2 regions of the Exiguobacterium sp. s11 genome follow, and region 1 is predicted to be linked to the other one. Evidence: predicted binding sites of a transcription regulator. Region 1 holds the regulator's gene; the other holds the start of a gene.

Evidence for each region. The regulator LexA, encoded in region 1, represses DNA repair genes until DNA is damaged. The targets are predictions, from matches to a motif close to CGAACATATGTTCG.
Region 2: the regulator LexA is predicted to act here: its motif matches at 3,561-3,574, upstream of uvrB (excinuclease ABC subunit UvrB).

The regions. Positions count from the first base shown of each region.
Region 1 is NZ_JACSNF010000002.1:432,503-440,716, reverse strand. Features, by position in the region: gene tkt (transketolase) at 1-728, opposite strand, end outside; gene KNQ12_RS09885 (DUF896 domain-containing protein) at 1,002-1,238, opposite strand; gene KNQ12_RS09880 (YneB family resolvase-like protein) at 1,352-2,005, opposite strand; gene yneA (cell division suppressor protein YneA) at 2,051-2,338, opposite strand; gene lexA (transcriptional repressor LexA) at 2,550-3,164, shown strand; gene KNQ12_RS09865 (metal-binding protein) at 3,196-3,666, shown strand; gene KNQ12_RS09860 (MIP/aquaporin family protein) at 3,853-4,554, shown strand; gene glpK (glycerol kinase GlpK) at 4,598-6,100, shown strand; gene KNQ12_RS09850 (GNAT family N-acetyltransferase) at 6,289-6,753, opposite strand; gene dhaM (dihydroxyacetone kinase phosphoryl donor subunit DhaM) at 6,886-7,254, opposite strand; gene dhaL (dihydroxyacetone kinase subunit DhaL) at 7,247-7,849, opposite strand; gene dhaK (dihydroxyacetone kinase subunit DhaK) at 7,874-8,214, opposite strand, start outside.
Region 2 is NZ_JACSNF010000001.1:1,062,532-1,070,745, reverse strand. Features, by position in the region: gene KNQ12_RS05800 (M23 family metallopeptidase) at 1-716, shown strand, start outside; gene KNQ12_RS05795 (S41 family peptidase) at 811-2,235, shown strand; gene KNQ12_RS05790 (PDZ domain-containing protein) at 2,258-3,421, shown strand; gene uvrB (excinuclease ABC subunit UvrB) at 3,627-5,594, shown strand; gene uvrA (excinuclease ABC subunit UvrA) at 5,596-8,214, shown strand, end outside.

The DNA of each region.
Region 1 (8,214 bases):
TCGATCAATGTTGGTTTTGTCGTCTCTGCTTGTGCCGCCGCGATTGCTTTCGAAATCGAATCGATATCAGTTCCGTCTTCTACGCGAATGACTTGCCAGTTGTACGCTTCGAAGCGCTTCTGGACGTTTTCAGAGAATGATTTATCGAGATCGCCATCAAGTGAGATATCGTTTGAATCATACAATACGACCAATTTACCAAGACCAAGGTGACCTGCGAGTGAAGCCGCTTCAGCTGAGACACCTTCCATTAAGTCTCCATCTCCACAAATTCCGTATGTGAAGTGATCGACGACGTTGAGATCGTCACGGTTGTATTTTGCTTCAAGATGACGTTCTGCCATCGCCATACCAACTGCCATTGCAATCCCTTGACCAAGTGGACCTGTCGTCGCATCTACACCAGCCGTGTGACGGTATTCCGGGTGACCTGGTGTTTTTGATCCCCATTGACGGAATGATTTAAGATCATCCATTGATAGATCATATCCCGATAGGTGGAGGAGTGAGTAGAGAAGCATCGAACCGTGTCCGGCTGAAAGTACAAAACGGTCGCGGTTGAACCATTCTGGATTTTTAGGGTTGTGGTTCATATGATCCGCCCAAAGCGAGAATGCCATCGGCGCTGCTCCCATTGGCATACCTGGGTGACCCGAGTTCGCCTTTTGTACGGCATCAATCGATAAGGTACGAATCGTATTAATTGCTAATTGTTCTACTGTCGTCATGTTCGTCAAAACAATCATCCTCTCTCTTTTTCACAAATTCCTACTCATTTTAGCACACTCTTAAATGTGATACAACTTTTCTAAATAGTATGTCACATTAAAATGAATGCGCTATCTATAGCCGTTCTATCGACTCATACAGGATGCATGAATTGATGAAAGATCGTTATTAAGATGTATTGCTATCGTGCAATGTTTCCTCATCTAACAGCGCTAAACAAAAAAGAGGTCCGCTTAACGCGAACCTCTTTCTTCTATAGAAGAAACAAACGATTATTGTTTATTCCGTTCTTCTTCTTGTGCTTGTTTTAATTTCTCTGGTGTTACGTCCGTACCTTCTTCATCAACAATCTTCATGCCCATGAGTTGGTTTTTAAACGATCCACGGAATGCTGCGAGATACGCTGCACGTAACTCTTTTTGCTCTGCCGCTTCTGCTTCTGATAACGGCTCGACTTTTGATTTATTCGCTAATGCGTTGATTCGATCTAATTGTTCTTGTGATAACATGGAATCCCTCTTTCTGTACGACTCAAACTTGAGTAGTTCAATTGTATTCTTACTGTAAAAGAGCTTACTAAAAAAAGCAAGTTAACCGCGTCAGTCGACGGGTTACTTGCTTCTCATTCCGGGCTAGGCGTCAATTCGCGGTATTCAAGGTATCGACGATTGACCGTTGCCTTTGAAATATCATGTCCCATCCCGCGAAGCGTAATGGCGATATCTGAAAACGTCAGTCCGAGTTCACGGAGACGTACGATTTCTTCGATCGGTACGTCCTTTCGGCTACGCCCGGCGTTCTCTCCTTGGCGATTCAGATTTCGTTCCGGGCGAAAGCCTTGTTCGACCGCTCGCCGCATGCCGCGCGCGATTTTTGCATTATGCAGTTTACGTTGATATTCTTCCACGAGTGAGACGATCTCAAGGACCATCGCTTCTGCATCAGCAAGTTGGTATTCTCCATCGGAATCAAGTGTCATCAACCAAACACCGTGCTTCTTAAACGTGTGCAAAATAGCGATTTTCGCATTCCCTCGACCAATCCGTGTGTCATCCGTTACGAGGACCGCATCTACCGCATCACGTGTCACATGATCAAGAACCGTCAGCATCCCTTCCCGATCGACGTCATATCCACTCTCTTTTTCAGAGACGACATCCACGACATCAAAACCCTTTTGAGACGCGACCTTCGAAAGTTCCATCCGTTGGCGTTCAATCGAACTATCTTGTGCTTCTTTTTCGGTCGACACCCGACAATAAATCACGACCTTCATCGTACCTCACATCCCTGTTCGTTCTTTCACAACTTTTCCATTTTGTCATTGTTGTGCGATTGGTACAACGATTTTGCTTTTTGAGATGACGTGTTTTGTCTCGACATCATTATTTTTAATCAACCAGTTGACGTATTCTTCATCTGACATCGAACCGTCATTGTAGACTTCAGCGATTTGTTCAACTGTAGCGTTCTCATCGACCGTAACGGAAGCAGTCATTAGTTGCGCCACTTTTTCATCCGGGCGCGGTGTGAGTAAAAAGATCACGAAGGCAATACTTAATGCATAGAAGAGAATTGAAAAAGCATGAGTACGAATCGTATGAATCATCATGAATCCCTCCAAATATGAAATGAATGAGTTAGAATAAATGTTCGCGGAACAATTGTTCGCATAACTCATAATAAACACAGAACCCGTGTTCGGTCAACACAAAATGTCGAACAATTGTTTGTACGCTCATTTGTTCTATGTTATAGTGAATCTAGAAACATATATTCTTACATTTCAAACTTCAATCCAGAAAGAGGTGGCAATTCGTATGCGGAAAATGTCTAAGCGCCAACAAGAGATTCTCGACTACATCGTCTCTGAAGTGAAACTGAAGGGGTATCCACCATCAGTTCGTGAAATCGGAGAAGCAGTCGGACTCGCGTCTAGCTCGACGGTACACGGTCATTTGGATCGACTCGAGAAACGGGGAATGATTCGCCGTGACCCGACGAAACCACGTGCGATTGAGATATTGCTTGATAAGCCTGAAGAAATCACGGAAGCCATCGTCCATGTTCCCGTCATCGGGAAAGTCACAGCAGGTCTTCCGATTACAGCGATTGAAAACATCGAAGAACAGTTCCCACTCCCTGCACATTATGTAGGGAACGAGACGGTCTTCATGTTGACGATCGATGGTGAATCGATGATTAACGCAGGTATTCTTGACGGCGATCGTGTCATCGTGCGCCAACAAAACACAGCAGAAAACGGAGAAATCGTCGTAGCTATGACCGAAGATAGCGAAGCGACGGTGAAACGGTTCTTCTTAGAAGATCAACAGGTACGTCTACAACCAGAAAATGACTCGATGGATCCGATGTATTTCGATAATGTCTCCATTCTTGGTAAGGTAATCGGCGTGTATCGGACGATTCATTGACGGAGGGACCAGTTACGACTGGTCTTTTTTCATGCCATCAGGAAATGTACATGATACCGTCAATACCGTCGCACTGACGGGTTACGTTGCGTATTCGGTCGCAACGCAACAAACCGATTGGTTACCGACTGCCATCGGTATCGCTGTCGGTACCCTTTGGTTGTCACCCGACCTCGATTTAAAGTCAGAACCGTATTATCGCTTTGGACCATTTCGAGTTCTTTGGATGCCGTATGTCAAGATCATGCCTCACCGATCGATCTGGTCGCATGGACTGATCATCGGAGACATCATTCGGCTTCTTTATAGTGCTGCGATTCTGATTCCCCTACTATTTATAAGTCTATATTTTCAGGTTCTTGATTCTGCTACGATTGATTCGTGGTTTGCTTCCTTGCCTGCATTCATCGTTGGCATCATGGTGGCGAGTACGATTCATATCCTACTAGATTATTCCAGCAGTTGGTTTCGACCTAAAAAAAGAAAAAAACGTCGTCGGTAACACCTCTTTTGCTTGCTTGCAGGCAGGAAGAGGTGTTTTCTTATCCACTTTTTCGTATCTTTAAACATCAAAATAAAAAATTTCCATTCCTATATTTCAATTATATGTATTGAAAACGTTCTCAAATCGGAGTAATTTAAAGTAGAAAGGCCATTATCTGCTTTAATCCAAAGGGAGGGTTTTTGCATGAATAACTTTGTACTAGAAATGATCGGTACGATGATCCTCATCCTGCTCGGGGATGGAGTCGTCGCCGGTGTCGTCTTGAAAAAGACGAAATCGGAAAACAGCGGATGGATCGTCATCACGTTCGCTTGGGGTCTTGCTGTCATGACAGCAGCATTCGTCGCTGCTGAAAGCGGAGCACACTTGAACCCCGCATTGACGATTGCACTTGCTTTGAACTCTGACCTACCGTGGGCAGACGTTCCGATCTACATTGCCGGACAACTTGTCGGAGCTTTCATCGGCGCCATTCTCGTTTGGCTTCATTACATGAAACATTTTGAAGCGACTGATGATCAAGCCGCAAAACTCGGTGTGTTCGCAACAGGTCCAGCGATTCGTCATACGCCGTCGAACTTGATTTCTGAGATCATCGGGACATTCGTTCTCGTCTTCGGTATCTTGGCACTTGGTTTAACGACGTTCGGAGACGGCTTAAAACCATTCATCGTCGGTTTACTCGTCGTCGTCATCGGTCTATCGCTCGGTGGTACAACAGGGTATGCCATCAACCCGGCTCGTGACCTTGGACCGCGTATCGCGCACGCTATCCTACCGATTCCGAATAAAGGTTCATCTGACTGGGGCTATTCATGGATTCCTGTCGTTGGTCCAATCATCGGTGGAGCGATTGCCGTGTTCATCTATCAATTGATCTACTAAGATCACGTCTCACTAACACATACCGCTCAAGGGGGATTTCGAAATGGAAAACAAGTATATCCTAGCACTCGACCAAGGTACGACAAGCTCACGTGCAATTATCTTTGATCACGATGGGAAAATCGTCAACTCGGCACAACGGGAATTCAAGCAATACTTCCCACAACCAGGCTGGGTCGAGCATGATGCAAACGAAATCTGGGGTTCGATTCTTGCCGTCATGGCCGAAGCACTCGGAACAGCAGATATCAAACCTGAGCAAATCGCCGGAATCGGCATTACGAACCAACGCGAAACGACGGTCGTCTGGAACAAAGAAACAGGTAAACCGGTCTATCACGCACTCGTTTGGCAATCGCGTCAAACGTCTGGTATCTGTGACGATTTAAAAGAACAAGGTTTGAACCAGAAGTTCCGCGATAAAACAGGACTTCTGATTGATGCCTACTTCTCTGGAACGAAAGTCAAATGGATCCTCGATAATGTCGAAGGTGCGCGTGAGCAAGCAGAGAACGGTGAATTGCTCTTCGGTACGATCGATACGTGGCTCGTTTGGAAACTGTCTGGGGGAAAAACGCACATCACGGACTACACGAACGCTTCACGAACATTGATGTATAACATCTACGAACAAAAATGGGATGAAGAGTTACTCGATATCCTCGGTGTTCCTGCTTCGATGTTGCCAGAGGTTCGTCAGTCGAGTGAAGTCTACGACAAAACGGTACCGTATCACTTCTTCGGTTACGAAGTGCCAATCGCTGGTATTGCGGGTGACCAACAAGCAGCACTCTTCGGTCAAACGTGCTTCGAAGCAGGTGAAGGGAAAAACACATACGGAACAGGTTGCTTCATGCTCATGAACACAGGTGAGAAAGCTGTTTCTTCTGATCATGGACTCTTGACGACGATCGCTTGGGGCGTCGATGGAAAAGTGGAATATGCGCTGGAAGGTTCGATTTTCGTCGCCGGTTCTGCGATCCAGTGGCTCCGTGATGGACTCCGGATGCTGAAAAATGCGAAAGATTCAGAAGGTTACGCAACGAAAGTTGACTCAACAGACGGTGTTTATGTCGTTCCTGCCTTCGTTGGTCTCGGTGCGCCGTACTGGGATTCAGATGTTCGTGGCGCAATCTTCGGGTTAACACGCGGAACAGATAAAGAGCATTTCGTTCGGGCAACGCTTGAATCACTCGCTTACCAAACACGCGACGTGTTAACAGCGATGGAACAAGATTCTGGGATCGAACTGAAGACACTCCGTGTCGACGGTGGTGCTGTAGCCAACAACTTCTTGATGCAGTTCCAATCGGACATTCTCGGCGTTCCTGTCGATCGTCCGCAAATTAACGAAACGACAGCACTCGGTGCAGCTTACCTTGCTGGATTAGCTGTTGGTTACTGGAAAGATAAAGCGGAAATCAAACAACAATGGAAGCTGGATCACCAGTTCAAACCAGAGATGAAAGAAGACGATCGTGAGCAACGCTATGCTGGATGGCAAAAAGCGGTGGAAGCGACAATGGTCTTCAAACCATCAAAATAAAACAATTGACCCGGTCCCTTTTGCAGAGGGACCGGGTTTTCACTGTCTTATAGAAACTACAATATAATCATTCTTCTAACACCAGACTCAGACTAGAATGTACCACCGCAGCACATACATCATAATTCTTTGTGCTACTCATTCGCATAGAAGAGGTCCCACGTATTCCCCTCAACATATAATGTGGATCACTCATTTTTCTCTAGCATGATCATGTCGATTGCCTGTATTCCGTTCTCCCAGATTTCCTCTGGATACGACCGAAAAAAATCTTTTTTTATGTCGTATAGCCGGAAACCAAGCTTTTGGTAGAAAGCTAAATTATCAATACTCGAATTAGCCGTTCCTACGATGAAATGATGATACTCTTGTTCCTTATATTGTTCGAGCGTTAATGAGATGATCCTCTTTCCTAACCCTTGACCCTGGTGTTCTTTTTTGATGGCAACGTTTTTTATCTCCATTGTATCTTGATTAATTTTGGTCATAACAATAACACCTACTACATGCCCAGATGAATCTTCGAGATAATACAGGTCACCGTTAGGTAAGTATTCATAAATCTTATCGATAGATTCATCAGCCAGTAATAATAAGTGGATGAATGTCTGCTTTTTGATTTCAGTGTCTGCTTTCCTTAACGTATAACTCAAGAACTCACCTCATGGTTTACATTCTTTTACTGTCCTATTTATGTACATGCATTATGATTACAATTTTCATACCACCATTTCATTCAGATATGAAAGAATCCCCATTGCATTGAAGCAAGGGGGATTTGATCCTTATTTGCTAAACTCTTTTTTCAATCCGTCTTCAATCTCATCAACGGATTTCGACTGACCACTTAAGACTGCCGCTAAAAACGCACCTTCGACGAGTGGTGCGTCGATAAACCGAACCGTCCGTTCGCCACTATATAGTTCAAGGGCCAGTTCCGTGTTCATCGTCGCAGAACCGATATCCGTTAAAACGACTCCATCATCGTCCAGTGTATTTAGTGTTTCTTCGATTCGCGTCGCGTCCGTTCCAATGCTACCGTCCTCAAGACCTGCTGCTATTAAGACTGGCGTATCCGGTGCCATCTCTGCCAACAGTTCCTTTAGTCCAGTCGCAAGCTTTTCACTATGGGAAACGAGTACAAGATTAACCATGAAGCACCTCCGCGATTTCGCCAAGTAACAACGCACTTGATAGACTACCTGGGTCCTGGACGCCTTCCGTCGCTTCACCGAAATAAGACGCACGCCCTTTCGTTGCGATACGCGCTTTCGTATCAGCAAGCGCTTGATCGATTGCCGCTTTCAAATCCCCGTCTTGCGAGAGCGCCTCTTGGAACGGTGTCCAAATATCGACCATCGTCTTTTGACCGAATTCCGATTTTCCACGCGATTTGATGCCTTCCGTCGCTTCATGGAAAGCATCCGCGAGTTCTGCACCTTCGACTTCTGTTTTTCCTTTGAACGCACCAGCGAACTTAACGAATGCCGTGCCGTACAAAGGACCGGATGCCCCACCGACCGTCTTGATCAGCGTCATCCCGACCTCTTTCGATAAAGCTCCTAAGTCCTCATACTCGCCGTGTTCTTCTAACGTCTTTTGGACTGCTTGGAAGCCACGTGACATATTGATCCCGTGGTCCCCGTCACCGATTTCCCGGTCAAGGTCCGTCAATTCATCCTTGTGCTGGTCAATCTGTTCCGCTGCTTTGATGAGCGCGCTTCGTAACTGTTCCGTCGTCAACTTCATCTTTGTACACCCCGTTTATCTGAATTAGAATCCAATCGCTTTCGTTTCTGCATCGAGATACCCAAGCAGTTCATCATCTACTGGTAAGAGCGTGATTGAGAATCCGTGCATCTCGAGCGACGTCATATAGTTTCCGACGAACGAACGGGCAATCTCGTAACCGTGTGCCTGAAGTTCTTCCGCGACATATTTATATGTGATATACAGTTCGGATTCTGGTGTTCCACCCATCCCATTCACCATGACGGCGACTTTTTTGTCTGGTACTTCTTTTGTCAGACGATCGAGCAACTCTTTAACGATCGCATCCACGGAAGCGACCGCTTTTCGCTCGAGTCCTTTTTCACCGTGGATCCCGATTCCGA
Region 2 (8,214 bases), on a different contig from region 1:
AAGCTGAAGAAGCAGAAATTCTCGCTGATCAGCGACAGTTGATTCAAAATGAACTGGCTGCACTGAAAGAAGCAGAACGAAAAGCAAAAGAAGAAGCAAAGCGACGGGCAATCGAGGTAGCACGTCAAGCCGAAGCGAAGCGAGTAGCAGAAGCCAAACGGCAAGCAGAAGCTGCGCGTGCTGCTGCAGCGAAACAACAGGAAGCGGATGCTGAGAAAGCGGATGCTGAGAAAACGAAGCCACCCGTCCCTGAAGTCGAAGTACCTTCTGAAACACCTGATACACCAGCAGACGTCGATTCGAATCGCCCATTTCATTTACCGGTGCAAGGATATGTCTCATCACCGTTCGGTCCACGAAACAATCCGTTGACTGGAAAGCCGGAGATCCATAAGGGGATCGATCTCGTCAATGCGAAAGGGACGCCGATTCATGCGGCAGCCGGAGGAATTGTTTTACGTGCAGGCAGTGCGACGGGGTATGGCAATGTCGTCATGGTGACTCACTTAATTGATGATCAGGTCTATACGACCGTTTATGCCCACTTGGAGTCAACCGATGTCAAAGCCGGTCAAACGGTCATGCCAGGTCAAACCGTCGGCACACTTGGATCAACCGGCTGGTCGACAGGACCGCATCTGCATTTCGAATTGCATAAGGGAGAGTGGGCTGCCGGTCAACCCAATGCAGTCGATCCGGCACCGTACATCTTTTGACATCCCATAGAATACTGAAAAGATAGGGTAACCTATCTTTTTTTGCTATACTGAAAAAAATAAGGCGTTTTTTAACGGAAGTGGGGAATCAAGCGTGAAAAAATCTACAACAGCAGTCATCGCGGTCAGTACCTTCGGGCTTGGTTTAGGGGCAGGCGCCGTCGGGATGTTAGCGGCGGGCGGAACGGATTCTGTCTCGACGTCATCGTCGTCTGCGAATGCGACGGGTGATTGGAAAAAAGTTGATCAGGTCCGTCAAATGATCGAACAGAACTATCTAGAGGACGTAACGGATAAAGAACTGCTGGACGGTGCATTATCCGGTATGGCGGAAGTGCTTGACGATCCGTATTCCGTCTATATGGATGAGTCGGAGACAGCATCGTTCAATACGAATCTATCGTCTTCATTTGAAGGGATCGGTGCGACACTGGAACAAAAAGGCGAGTCGATCGTCATCGTCTCACCAATCAAAGGATCACCCGCTGAAAAAGCCGGGATCAAACCGGGTGACGTCATCTTAGAAATCGACAGCAAGTCGACGAAAGGGCAAAAGACGGATCAGGCGGTCAAGAAAATCCGTGGTGAAAAAGGAACGAACGTCGTCCTGACGATTCAACGCAGTGGTCAAGACGCGATGGACATCACGATCAAACGGGATACGATTCCGATCGAGACGGTCTATACGTCGACCGAAGACGTCAACGGGAAGAAGATTGGTGTCTTGCAAGTGACGCAGTTCTCAGAACCGACGGCTAAAGAGTTCGAGAAGGGGCTCGCGAAACTCGAGAGTCAGAATATCGATGGACTCGTCATCGACGTTCGCGGAAATCCGGGCGGTCTTTTGACGGCTGTCTCAAGCATGATTGCACCGTTCATTCCGAAGGACGTTCCGATTTATCAAGTCGAGAACAATAAGGGAGAGCGTCAGCAGGAATTCGGGAAGGCAGACGAGAAGAAACCGTATAACATCGTCGTGCTCGAAGACGGCGGATCAGCGTCCGCGTCCGAGATTTTGGCAGCCGGTCTGAAGGAAGGTGCCGGGGCTGAGGTCGTCGGTACGAAATCGTTCGGTAAAGGTATCGTCCAAAGTGCCTATGACTTGAAGGACGGTAGCGATTTGAAGTTAACGACGAACAAATGGCTGACACCGGACGGCAACTGGATTCATAAAAAAGGCGTTAAGCCGACGATTGAAGTCAAGCAACCGGCGTACTTCAACGTCACGAAGATCCTGACTGATCAAAAGTCACTCACAGTCGGCGATTATGGAAAATCAGTCGAAAATGCTCACCTCGTCCTCGAAGCAATCGGTTACGAGCCAAAAGGACAAAATGGGTATTTCGGTGACACGATGAAGCAAGCCGTCGAAGCCTTGCAAAAGGATGCGAAGCTTGATGTCACTGGAAAAATCGATCAGCAGACAGCGGGTGAGATGGAGACGCGTCTCCTGAAGAAACTCGAGGACGATAAGAATGACGTCCAGCGGAAAAAAGCACTCGAGGTCGCTGCTCAATAATAAGGAATGGAAAGAGGTCTGAATGCGCGTGGAATTACTCGATGAAATTGGTTGGACCGCGATTAGTCTCATCGCCAGTCCGACCTTGTGGTTAGCACTCCTTGTCAGTTGGGTCATCGGCATCCGGCGTGTCAAACGGGAACGTGGACTATTTCGCTCCCGGACACACGGTAAACGAAGCGATGTCCTCGAAACACTTTTACCCGGGTTACTAATTGGTCTCGTCTTATCCGTCGTCAGCGGCTGGCTCGGATTGACGCTGACGCCGCAATACGCTCTGTTGTTACTCGGACTCTCGAGCGTCCTGCTGTTGGTCGGGATCGTCCGCTTGAACGTACCGCTTTGGCCGATCGTCTTGCTTGGACTTGCCGGCTGGTTTCTAATGGATGCACGTCTTGATCCGGTTCGAGCGGTTGATCCGCAAATGATTTTATTGCTTGCGACGTTAACGCTCGTCGCGGAATGTCTCCTCGTCTGGTGGCGCGGGCAACGACGCCTGTCACCGTCACTGGTCGTCTCGAAGCGTGGTCGCTTCATCGGTGGGCTGTCAGCGAATAAACTTTGGCTATTGCCCTTGCTCGTCTTTGTTCCGGGCGACGTGCTTGAAGCTTGGTGGCCACGTTACAGCTTCCCAGAGCTCGTTCCGATCGTGCTTTGGTTACCGATCGGCTTCAGCTTCCTCTTTACGGGTAAGTTGCCGAAAGAATTGATGCGTCCGCTCGTTCAAGGACGTTTGATCACGAGTCTCGTCGCGATTCTATTGACGGTTCTTGCATACGTCACCGGACAAGCTGAATGGCTGTACGGAATCGTCTTGTTGCTCGTCCTGCATATCTTATTGCATCAGCGGGTCAAACGCTTGAACCGGGCGCAAACACCATTGTTCCTCAATGGAACGCGTGGTGCCGTCATTCTCGGAACGCTACCTGATAAACCGGCTGCTGAGATGGGCTTGATTCCGGGTGAAGCCATCTACAAGGTCAACGGCGAAAAAGTCGATTCGGAAGCATCGTTCTACGAAGCGATCCAAAAACACAAACCGTATCTGCGTCTTGAAGTCATGAACCATAACGGCGACATCCGGTTTGCGCAACGTGCCTTCTATGAACAAGATCATCATGAACTTGGTATCCTGTTCGTCAACGAGCCGGTCCATGGTCGCACTAAAGTGCGGTCCTTGCATTAACGAGTAAATCCCTGTCACGGAACAGCCGTGACAGGGATTTTTTTGTCGGCAGAAAAATCGAGGGTCAACACTCGAAGCAAAAAGAAACTTTTGCATTTTCGAAAAAAAGGGTAACTTCCTAAAAGGAGCACTTCATAATCGAATGTTTGTTCGTAAAGTGGTACAATAAAAATAGATTTTTTACTTGATGAGGGGGAAGCAAACGATGGATTTTGAACTCGTTTCACCATTTGAGCCAGGCGGTGATCAGCCGACGGCAATCGAAAAATTGGTGACTGGGCTAAAACAAGGCGAACGACATCAGACGTTGCTTGGGGCGACCGGTACCGGGAAGACGTTCACGGTCTCGAACGTCATCAAGGAAATCAAGAAACCAACGCTCGTCCTTGCCCACAACAAAACACTAGCGGGGCAACTCTACTCGGAGTTCAAGGAATTCTTCCCGAACAATGCGGTCGAATACTTCGTTAGTTTTTATGATTATTATCAACCGGAAGCGTATGTGCCGTCGACGGATACGTTCATTGAGAAGGACTCTTCGATCAACGATGAGATTGATAAACTACGTCACTCGGCGACGTCCGCCCTGTTCGAACGGGAGGACGTCTTGATCGTTGCTTCTGTTTCGTGTATCTATGGTCTCGGTAACCCGGAAGAGTATAACAACCACGTCTTATCCTTGCGTGTCGGCAATGAGATGGGGCGAAACGAGATGCTCCGTCGTCTGATTGACATCCAGTATGAGCGTAACGACATCGACTTCCAGCGCGGACGGTTCCGCGTCCGCGGAGACGTCGTCGAAATCTTCCCGGCGTCACGCGACGAACAGTGTGTCCGGGTCGAGTTCTTCGGTGACGAGATCGAACGGATTCGTGACATGGATCCGCTGACAGGTGAGATCGTCGCGGATCGCGAGCACATCTCGATCTTCCCGGCGTCCCACTTCGTGACGGGGGATACTCGTCTGCAGAAGGCGATCGCGAACATCGAGAAGGAACTAGAGGTCCAGCTTGCGAAGTTGCGTGAAGACAATCAGTTGCTCGAAGCGCAACGGCTCGAACAACGGACGAACTACGACCTTGAGATGATGCGTGAGATGGGCTATTGCTCCGGAATCGAGAACTACTCGCGTCACTTGAACTTGATGCCGGAAGGGGCAACACCGTATACGTTGCTCGATTACTTCCCGAAAGACTTCTTACTCGTTGCCGATGAGTCACACGTCACATTGCCGCAAATTCGCGGGATGTATAACGGGGACCAGGCGCGGAAACAAGTCCTCGTCGATCACGGCTTCCGTCTTCCGTCGGCAAAAGACAACCGTCCGTTACGATTCGAGGAGTTCGAGGAAAAAGTCAGTCAGGCGATCTATATCTCGGCGACACCAGGACCGTATGAACTCGAACATTCGAAAGAGATGGTCGAGCAAATCATCCGTCCGACCGGTCTCGTTGATCCAACGATCGAGATTCATCCGATCACAGGACAAATCGATTACTTGATGGATAACATCCGTGACCGGGTCGCGAAGAACGAACGTGTTCTCGTGACGACACTGACGAAGAAGATGGCAGAAGATTTGACCGATTACTTGAAAGAGAATGGCGTCAAGGTCAACTACATGCACTCGGAGATCAAGACGCTGGAACGGATTGAAATCATCCGTGACTTGCGGCTGGGGAAATACGATGTCCTCGTCGGGATCAACTTATTACGAGAAGGACTCGATATTCCGGAAGTCTCACTCGTGACGATTCTTGATGCCGATAAGGAAGGTTTCCTCCGTTCGGACCGTTCGCTGATTCAAACGATTGGTCGGGCGGCGCGGAACTCGGAAGGACACGTCATCTTGTTTGCTGATAAAGTCACCGATTCGATGCAACGCGCAATCGATGAGACGGAACGCCGTCGCGCAATCCAGATGGCGTTCAACGAAGAACATGGCATCACGCCGCAGACGATCAAAAAGGACGTCCGTGGTGTCATCAGTACGACGATCGAGAGCGACGACACCGTCGAAAAACTCGAGAAGTTCAACAAACTCAAAAAACCGGAGCGCGAAACGTTGCTTGAACAGCTCGACCAAGAGATGCGTCAAGCGGCGAAAGACATGCAGTTCGAACGAGCTGCTGAGCTCCGCGACCTCATATTAGAATTGAAAGCAGGTGCCTAAGTTGGGAGAAAAGAAGAATCAGATTATCATCAAAGGCGCTCGCGTCAATAATCTACAAAACATCGATGTCGAAATCCCCCGCGATCAGCTCGTCGTCTTGACGGGCTTGTCCGGGTCAGGGAAATCGTCGCTTGCCTTCGACACGATTTACGCGGAAGGACAACGACGTTATGTCGAAAGTTTATCAGCCTATGCTCGTCAGTTCCTCGGACAGATGGATAAACCGGATGTCGACACGATCGAAGGACTGAGTCCGGCAATTTCAATCGACCAGAAGACGACGAGTAAAAACCCACGTTCGACGGTCGGAACGGTCACAGAGATTTATGACTATTTGCGTCTCTTGTACGCACGGATCGGTAAACCGATTTGTCCGAATCACGGAATCGAGATTTCGAGTCAGACGATCAGTCAGATGGTCGACCAAGTGATGGAGTTACCGGAGCGGACGCGCCTGCAAATTCTCGCGCCAATCGTTTCCGGACGTAAAGGAACGCACGTCAAGGTGCTTGACGATTTGAAGAAGGAAGGCTTCGTCCGCGTCCGTGTCAACGGAGAGACGATGGATCTCGCCGAAGAGATCACGCTTGAGAAAAACAAGAAACACTCGATCGAAGTCGTCGTCGACCGTGTCGTCGTGCGACCAGATGTCGAAGCCCGTCTTGCGGATTCACTGGAGACTGCACTTCGCCTCGCGGACGGTCGGGTCATCGTCGATACGATGGATGGCAACGAATTGTTGTTCAGTGAACATCATGCTTGTCCGATCTGTGGCTTTTCGATCGGCGAACTCGAACCACGGATGTTCTCGTTCAACTCACCGTTTGGTGCTTGTACGTCATGTGACGGTCTCGGAACGAAGCTTGAGGTCGATGTTGATCTCGTCGTGCCGCATCCTGATAAGTCATTGAACGAAGGGGCAATCGTAGCGTGGGAACCGACAAGCTCGCAGTATTATCCACAATTGCTCAAAGCGGTCTGTGACCACTTTAAGATCGATATGGATACACCATTCGAACAGTTGTCAGAAGAACACCGTGAAACGATCTTGAACGGAAACACGAAGGAAGAGATCCACTTCCGGTATGAGAACGACTTCGGGATGGTCCGAAATACGAATCTCTACTTCGAAGGGGTCCTCAATAACTTACAGCGTCGCTTCAAGGAGACATCGTCTGATTATATCCGGGAACAGATGGAAGGCTACATGGCGAAGAAAGCATGTCCGACGTGTAAAGGACATCGCTTGAAACGGGAATCGCTCGCCGTCAAAGTATCTGACCACCATATTGGTGAAGTGACGAAGATGTCTGTCAAACAAGCGGTCATGTTCTTCGACGAACTGCCGGAGAAATTAAGTGAGAAGGATCAGACGATTTCGCGGATGATCGTCCGTGAGATTCACGAACGGGCGTCGTTCCTTGAGAACGTCGGTCTCGATTACCTGACGATCTCACGCGCAGCGGGGACGTTATCCGGTGGAGAAGCGCAACGGATTCGTCTTGCGACACAAATTGGTTCGCGTCTGACGGGCGTCCTCTATGTTCTCGATGAACCATCGATTGGCTTACACCAACGCGATAATGATCGTCTGATCAATACGCTGAAGGCGATGCGTGATCTCGGCAACACGTTGATCGTCGTCGAACACGATGAAGACACGATGATGGCAGCCGACTACTTGATCGATATCGGACCTGGAGCTGGCGATCACGGTGGATTCGTCACGGCAGCCGGGAAACCGGAAGAGTTGATGCAGGATGCGAACTCGTTGACTGGTCAATACTTGTCCGGGAAGAAGTTCATTCCTGTTCCGTCAACACGCAAAGAGCCAGACGGTCGGATGCTCCATATCCACAAAGCATCGGAAAACAACCTGAAGAACGTCGATGTCGACATTCCGCTTGGTCTGTTCGTCGCCGTCACCGGTGTCTCGGGCTCCGGGAAATCGACGTTGATCAATGAAATTCTTTATAAGACGATCGCGCACGAGATGAACCGGGCGAAAGAAAAACCGGGTGCTCATAAAGGGATCACGGGTCTTGATCAAATCGATAAGGTCATCGATATCGACCAGTCACCAATCGGTCGGACACCGCGTTCGAACCCGGCAACGTATACCGGTGTCTTCGATGACATTCGGGACGTTTTTGCTTCGACGAACGAAGCGAAACTCCGTGGTTACAAAAAAGGACGTTTCAGTTTCAACATCAAGGGTGGACGCTGTGAAGCGTGTCGTGGTGACGGGATCATCAAGATTGAGATGCACTTCTTACCGGACGTCTATGTCCCGTGTGAAGTCTGTCACGGAAAACGCTACAACCGCGAAACACTCGAAGTGAAATATAAAGGCAAAACGATTGCCGACGTGCTTGAGATGACGGTTGAAGATGCCCTTGCCTTCTTTGAGAACATTCCGAAGATCACGCGGAAACTGCAGACGATCGCTGACGTCGGTCTGACGTACATGCGTCTCGGTCAACCCGCGACGGAACTGTCCGGCGGGGAAGCGCAACGTGTTAAACTGGCGTCCGAGTTGCATAAACGCTCGACTGGGAAGACGATCTATATTCTCGATGAGCCGACGACAGGGCTTCACGTCCATGATATCGCGCGTCTC